3 regions of the Actinomadura luteofluorescens genome follow, and region 2 is predicted to be linked to each of the others. Evidence: riboswitches for the same ligand, from Rfam matches in the RefSeq annotation. Region 2 holds a riboswitch; each other region holds the start of a gene.
The links. A riboswitch is a leader RNA that binds a small molecule or an ion and turns the genes downstream of it on or off. The one in region 2 is predicted to bind thiamine pyrophosphate.
Positions count from the first base shown of each region.

Region 1: another riboswitch for thiamine pyrophosphate. It lies ahead of thiC (phosphomethylpyrimidine synthase ThiC); the one in region 2 lies ahead of BJY14_RS20525 (purine-cytosine permease family protein).
Region 3: another riboswitch for thiamine pyrophosphate. It lies ahead of thiO (glycine oxidase ThiO); the one in region 2 lies ahead of BJY14_RS20525 (purine-cytosine permease family protein).

Region 1 covers NZ_JACCBA010000001.1:9,344,259-9,346,450, forward strand. The annotation lists gene thiC (phosphomethylpyrimidine synthase ThiC) at 1-905, opposite strand, end outside; TPP riboswitch at 901-1,014, opposite strand; gene BJY14_RS42945 (hypothetical protein) at 1,064-2,023, opposite strand.
Region 2 covers NZ_JACCBA010000001.1:4,434,718-4,436,909, forward strand. The annotation lists gene BJY14_RS20525 (purine-cytosine permease family protein) at 2-1,348, opposite strand; TPP riboswitch at 1,343-1,459, opposite strand; gene BJY14_RS20530 (rhodanese-like domain-containing protein) at 1,534-1,869, opposite strand; gene BJY14_RS20535 (SSI family serine proteinase inhibitor) at 2,073-2,192, shown strand, end outside.
Region 3 covers NZ_JACCBA010000001.1:1,605,139-1,607,330, forward strand. The annotation lists gene BJY14_RS07165 (NAD(P)/FAD-dependent oxidoreductase) at 1-670, opposite strand, end outside; TPP riboswitch at 777-890, shown strand; gene thiO (glycine oxidase ThiO) at 880-2,007, shown strand; gene thiS (sulfur carrier protein ThiS) at 2,004-2,192, shown strand, end outside.

The DNA of each region.
Region 1 (2,192 bases), 4.9 Mb from region 2:
GATCCGCCCCGCGACACGATCCCGGTCTTGCGCCGCGCCGTCAGCGGCACGTAGGACAGCAGCACCCCGGCGTGGACGGTCATGTAGTCCACGCCCTGCTCCGCCTGCTCGATCACGGTGTCGCGGAAGACCTCGTAGGTGAGCTCCGCCGGGTCGCCGCCGACCTTCTCGACCGCCTGGTACAGCGGGACGGTCCCGACCGGCACGGGCGAGTTGCGCAGGATCCACTCGCGCGTGGTGTGGATGTCGCGGCCCGTCGACAGGTCCATGATCGTGTCGGCGCCCCAGCGGGTCGCCCACGTCATCTTCTCGACCTCGTCCTCGATCGAGGACGCGACGGCCGAGTTGCCGATGTTGGCGTTGACCTTCACCAGGAAGTTGCGCCCGATCACCATCGGCTCGATCTCGGGATGGTTGACGTTGGCGGGCAGCACCGCGCGCCCGGCGGCCAGCTCGTCCCGGACGAACTCCGGGGACACGCCCTCGCGCAGCGCGGCGAACTCCATCTCCGGCGTGATCTCCCCGCGCCGCGCGTGGGCGCGCTGCGTGACCGCGCCGCCGGTGGCGCGCCGCGGCCGCCTCGGCAGGGCGTCCTCGCCGTCGGCCAGGGGGAGGCCGCCCGCGCCCGCGGGGGGCGACGAGCGGCGCCCGTCGTCCTCGGGGCGCGCCGCCCGCCCCTCGTAGGGGGCGGTGTCGCCGCGCTCGGCGATCCAGGACTCCCGCAGCGGCGGCAGGCCCCTGCGTACGTCGGTCTCCTTCCCAGGATCGGTGTACGGCCCGGACGTGTCGTACAGGACGACGACGTCGCCGCTGGTCAGCGGCACCTCCCGCATCGGGACCCGGACATCCGGGCGCGAGCCCTGGAGGTAGGTCTTGCGGGCAGCTGGAACCACAGGTTCGGTCATGACGACTCGATCTCTCCCTACGCCGGCATTACCCGGTCAGGTTCATGCGGTCAGCGGCCGTCCCAGCCGCTATCTCAGCCCGGTTCGCCGGGCCCCCGCGATCTGTCGCCACGACGTTAACCCGGGCCGCCCCGGTTGCCGCAACCGCCGGCCATGGGCTAGAACGCGCCCGCGCGGAGCGCGGCGGGCAGGGCCAGGACCAGGGTGCGCAGGGGGTCCGGGGCGGACGGCGATCGCTCCAGCTCGACCCGGGCCTCGGCGTCGCCGCCGTCACCGCCGCCGATCCGCAGCGTGGCCGAGCGGCGGCCGTCGATGCCGGTGACGACGTGGCCGTCGCCGGTCGCGCGGGTGCTGCCGAGGAGCATCCCGCCGGCGGTGTGGAAGGACGGCTCGCGCGGGCCGCGCACGAACCCGAGGGGGCGGCCGGCCGCGTCGAGGACGCGCACGCGGTCGCGGCCCGGCAGCCGGGACGGGCCGCGGACCACCAGCAGCGCGGCGGCGTGGGGGTCGCGCAGCACGGTGGTCCGGCTGCCGCGCCGGCGGCAGGCCACCGCGAGGACCGTGCCGCCGCGCCGGTCGCGGTACCGGCCCCTGTCGTCCACGACGAGGTGGCGGGCCCGGGCCAGGGCGCCGTCGGCGGGCGGCGGCACCTCCTCGCCCTCGTCGTCGACGACGCGCCAGGCGGCGCCGAGGGCGTCCGCGGCCGCGCTCCGCACGGCCGGGAGCCACCCGGACGGGAGCGACCCGCTGTTCAGCAGGGTCACCGCCCTTCCGTCGACTTCGGCGACGGTCTCGACGCCCGGCGCCTGCTCCGGGTCGAGCCAGAGCGTCCAGACGGGGTCGCCGACGGGCCACCTGATCCCCATCGCTTCCACGGCGGCGGCCGGGACGGCCGCCCTTCGCCTGCCGCGGCGCAGGGCCACCCCCTTCTCGCCGATGGTCACGATGAGGCGGGTCCGGTGGATCCGGGCCGCCCAGAGGACGGCGGCCAGGCCGGCGAGCAGGCAGCCGCCGCCGGAGAGCGGCAGGACCTGGCGGGCCTCGTCCGGCTCGAACAGTCCGCTGCCGGGACGGGTCGCCAGTACGAGGGCCGCGCCGGCCGCCAGCGCTGCGAGCATGACGCGGAAAGGCCATCGGTACGCGTGCGCGCCGAGCGTCATGCGGAGTCCGGGCGGGGGGACGGCAGGCGGGGGGACGGACAAGTGTCAGCCCTTCCTGACGGGGTTTGCAGAACTATAGGGCGGTCCTCCGGCTCCGCAGGGGCGGCCGGGGAAAGATCATCCGTGC
Region 2 (2,192 bases):
CTTACCGTCTGGTAAGCCTCCCGATGAGCAGGGCCGCGACCCCTGCGACCAGGAACGACAGCAGCGAGGCGCTCATCCACGTCTGCGGCGTGAAGTGCAGCGCGTCCCGGACGTCCGACCAGAACCCGGCCCAGCGGGCGACCGTTCCCGGGTTGACGAGCTGGTAGACGACGAACCCCGCCGCCCATGCCGCGATCATGCCCCAGCGGGACGGCGCGGTCCGCGAGACGTCCCATCCGCCCGCCCGGCGGCGGCCGAGGAAGAAGTCGGCGGCGAGCACGCCGAGCATCGGCACGAACACCGACCCGATCAGCGACAGGAAGCCCGCGTAGTCACCGATGTCCAGGACCAGCGCGAGCACGGTGATGCCGATGCCGAGCGCCACGCTCAGCACCCGGCGGTCGGCCCGGGGGAACAGGTTCTGGATCGACACCGCCGTGGAGTAGGTGTCGGCGAACGACTGGTCGGCCTCCCGCAGCACGAACACCGCGAAGAACACCACGCCCAGCGAGGCGCCGAGGAACGGGTCGAAGATCCTTTCCGAATCGCCCGCGACCAGCGCCAGCGCGAGCAGCCCGAGGACGTAGGCGACGATCTGCGTGACGGAGTAGCCGACGGCCGCGGCTCCGAACGCCCCGCGCTCGGTGCGCGCGTGCCGGGTGTAGTCGGCGGCGACCGGGACCCAGGAGATCGACACGGCCAGCGCGGCGTCGGCGCCGAGCCAGAACCCGCCCCACGAGCCCTGCGTCAGGTCGGGCAGCGGCTCCTGGACGAGCCGGACGTAGAAGTACACGAGCGCGATCGCCACCGCGACGGTCACGTAGCGGCGCAGCAGCCGCACCGAGCCGAGCGGCCAGACCGTCAGCACGGTCGTGATCGCGCCGGCGGCGACCACGTAGCCCCAGCGCGGGACGCCGTCCCACAGCTCGCGGGCGGCGTCGGCGATGACGATCAGCTCGAACGTCCCCCACCCGATCAGCTGGGCGATGTTGAGGACGGTCGGCGCGTACGACAGCCGCGCCCCGAACAGGCCGCGCAGCAGCACCATCGCGGGCTGCCCGGTGCGCGCCCCGGGCACGGCGGCGAGCCCGAGCATCAGCCCGCCGAGGGCCGTCCCGACGGCCATCGCGACGATGCCCGCCATGATCGAGATCGTCGGCCGGCCGTCGGCGTCCGGCGCGAGGACGGTGTAGGCGCCGGAGAAGGCCAGGAGGCTGACGCCGAGGTTCCCCCAGAAGGCGCTCTGGTCCCAGAATCCGAGGACCTTGGGGGCGGGCTCGTCGAGGGTGAAGGGGACCTCGTCGCGGGCGCGCTCGCCCTCAGGGCGCTTTTCGACATCGGACGTCACGGGACGCACACTCCCTACGCCGGCATTACCCGGACAGGTTCATGCGGTCGGCGACGCCTCGGAGGCCGCCCTCTCAGCCCGGCTCTGGCCCGAGCTCCCGCGGTTATCGGTCAGGCCCGATCGTACAACCGCCCGTCATCCCCCAAAAGAGGGCATCCGGGTCAGATCACTCGGCGTCCGCCCGATCAGGCGACATAGGGCGGGCCGTCCCCCGCGCCCTCCATCGGGCGCCCGGCGCCGGCCCACCCGTGCATGCCGTCGTCGACGTTCCTCGCCAGCCACCCCGCCTGGTTCAGCGCGGACGTGACCTGCGCGGACCGCGCCCCGGAACGGCAGATCACGTAGACCTCCCGGTCGCGCGGGACCTCCCCGGCGCGGTCGCCGAGCTGGCGCATGGGGATGTGGACCGCCGCGGGCGCGTGGCCCGCGTCCCACTCGTCCTGTTCCCGGACGTCCAGCAGGTAGCCGTCCTGCGGAACGTCCGCGGCGACAACGGCCGGTACGTCTTCCCCGAAATTCATCACACCCCCCATGGAACCGCGCGAAGCCCCCCTGCGTCGAATCACGCATGCGGTATCGGACGCTCCTTTTCGCAGCGCCCGGGCTGGCCATGCTCCTGTCCACGGCCGCCTGCGGCGACGAACAGGCAAACGGAAACTCCGCCGGAGGGCCTTCGGGCACGACGTCCCTGCAGCCGTCCGGCTCACCGGCGGACACACTCACCGTGCAGGTCAAGGCCTCCAAGGAGGCGCCCGCCAAGACCTGGCGGCTGACCTGCGAACCGCCCGGCGGCGACCATCCCGAGGCGGCCGGCGCCTGCGCGGCGCTCACCAAGGTGAAGGAA
Region 3 (2,192 bases), 2.8 Mb from region 2:
CCTCGTCGGCCTCGACGCGGCCGCCTCCGGCGAGGGCGAGGCCGCCGTCGCGCACCTCCGCGACCTTGACCCCGGTCCGCAGCTCGACGCCCGCCTCGGCGTACCAGGGGGCGGTGAGCGCGCCGGCCTCGGGGCCGAGCGCGCCCGCCAGCGGGGTGTCGGCCGCCTCCACGACGGTGACAGCGCAGCCCCGGCGGGCCGCGGCGGTGGCGACCTCGGCGCCGATCCAGCCCGCGCCGACGATCACGATGCGGGCGCCGGGGGTGAGCCGGGCGCGCAGGTCGCGCGCCTCGTCGATCGTGCGCAGCACATGCTGGCGCCCCTCCCCCGGCAGCGTGATCGGGGCGGCGCCGGTCGCGATCACCAGCCCGTCGAAGGGCAGCCCGCCCGCCGTGGACGCCACCGTTCCGCCGCGTCCGGGCCCGTCCAGCCGCAGGCCGGTGGCGCGCTCGCCGAGCAGCAGCTCGCAGCGCAGCGCGTCCCAGTCGGCGTCCACGGTCGTGTCGTCGGACTCGCCCGCGAGGACGGCCTTCGACAGCGGCGGCCGGTCGTAGGGCCGGTGCCGCTCCGCCGACACGAGGGTCAGCGCGCCCTCGTACCCCTTGCTCCGCAGGGCCTCCACGGCGCGCACGCCGGCCAGCCCGCCACCCACGACGATGACCCTCTCCATGGAGGTCACCCTAACGGGCGGCGATCCGGGAGTGGACAGGTGTCCAGGCAGTTGCCCGGTTCCCCGAGGTCGTAAGGTGGGGGCCAGCAGAACGGCACAGCAGAACAGCACAGAGCGCGGGAGTCCGGTGCGACCGGGCTGAGAGGGCGGCTGAACGGGCCGCCGACCGCCACGACCTGATCCGGATCATGCCGGCGAAGGGAGCGCGCATGCAGATCGTCATCATCGGCGCCGGGGTGGTCGGCCTCGCCACCGCCTGGCGCACCGCCGCCGGCGGGGCCGCCGTCACCCTCGTCGACCCCGCGCCCGCGTCCGGGGCCTCCTCGGTGGCGGCGGGCATGCTCACCCCGGTCAGCGAGCTGACCTACGGCGAGGAGCCGCTGCTGCGACTCGGCCTCGCCTCCCGCGACCGGTACGGCGCGTTCGTCGCCGAACTGGAGGAACTGACCGGCCTGGAGACCGGCTACCGCACCGACGGGATCATCGAGGTCGCGTTCGACTCCGACGACCTGCGGCACCTGGACGACCTGCGCCGCTTCCAGGAGAGCCTGGGCATCCCCGTCGAGGCGCTCACCCGCCGCGAGTGCCGGCGGCTGGAGCCGATGCTCGCGCCCGGCGTGCGCGGCGGCCTGCTCGCCCCCGAGGACGGCTCGGTCGACCCCCGCAGGCTCGCCCCGGCGCTGCTGGCGGCGTGCGAGCGGCTGGGGGTCCGGCTCGTGCGGCGGCGGGCCGAGCGCCTCGTCGTCGAGAACGACGCCGCCGCCGGCGTGGGCCTGGACGACGGCACCGTGATCCGCGCGGACCGGGTGCTGCTGGCCGCGGGGCCGTGGTCGGGCGACCTCGGCGGCCTGCCTCCCGGGACCGTTCCACCCGTCCGCCCGGTCAAGGGCCAGGTGATCCGGCTGCGCACCCGCGCGCCCTTCCTGCGGCGCCCGACCCGCGGCCTCGTCCGGGGCTCGTCGGTCTACCTGGTGCCGCGCGCGGACGGCGAGATCGTCCTCGGCGCCACGCAGGAGGAGCTGGGCTTCGACACGCGGGTCACCGCCGGCGGGCTCTGGGAGCTGCTGCGCGACGCCCGCGAGCTGCTGCCGGGCATCACCGAGCTGGAGTTCGCGGAGGTCACCGCCGGGCTGCGGCCCGGCTCCCCCGACAACGCGCCCGTGATGGGGCCGACCGCGCTGCCCGGGCTGCTCGTGGGCACGGGGCACTTCCGCAACGGCATCCTGCTCACGCCCGTGAGCGCCGACATCCTGTCCGCGATGCTGCTGGACGGGCCCGTCCCCGAGGTCGCCGGGCCGTTCGCCCCCGACCGCTTCTCCCCCGAGGTGAGCGCATGAAGGTGATCGTCAACGGTGAGCCGCGCGAGCTGCCCGACGGCGCGAGCGTGGCCGAGGTCGTCGCGTCCGTCACGGCCGCGGCGACGGGCGTGGCCGCGGCGCTGAACGACGAGGTCGTCCGGCGCTCGCAGTGGGAGGCCACGCCCCTGCGGGACGCCGACCGCATCGAAGTGCTGACCGCGGTC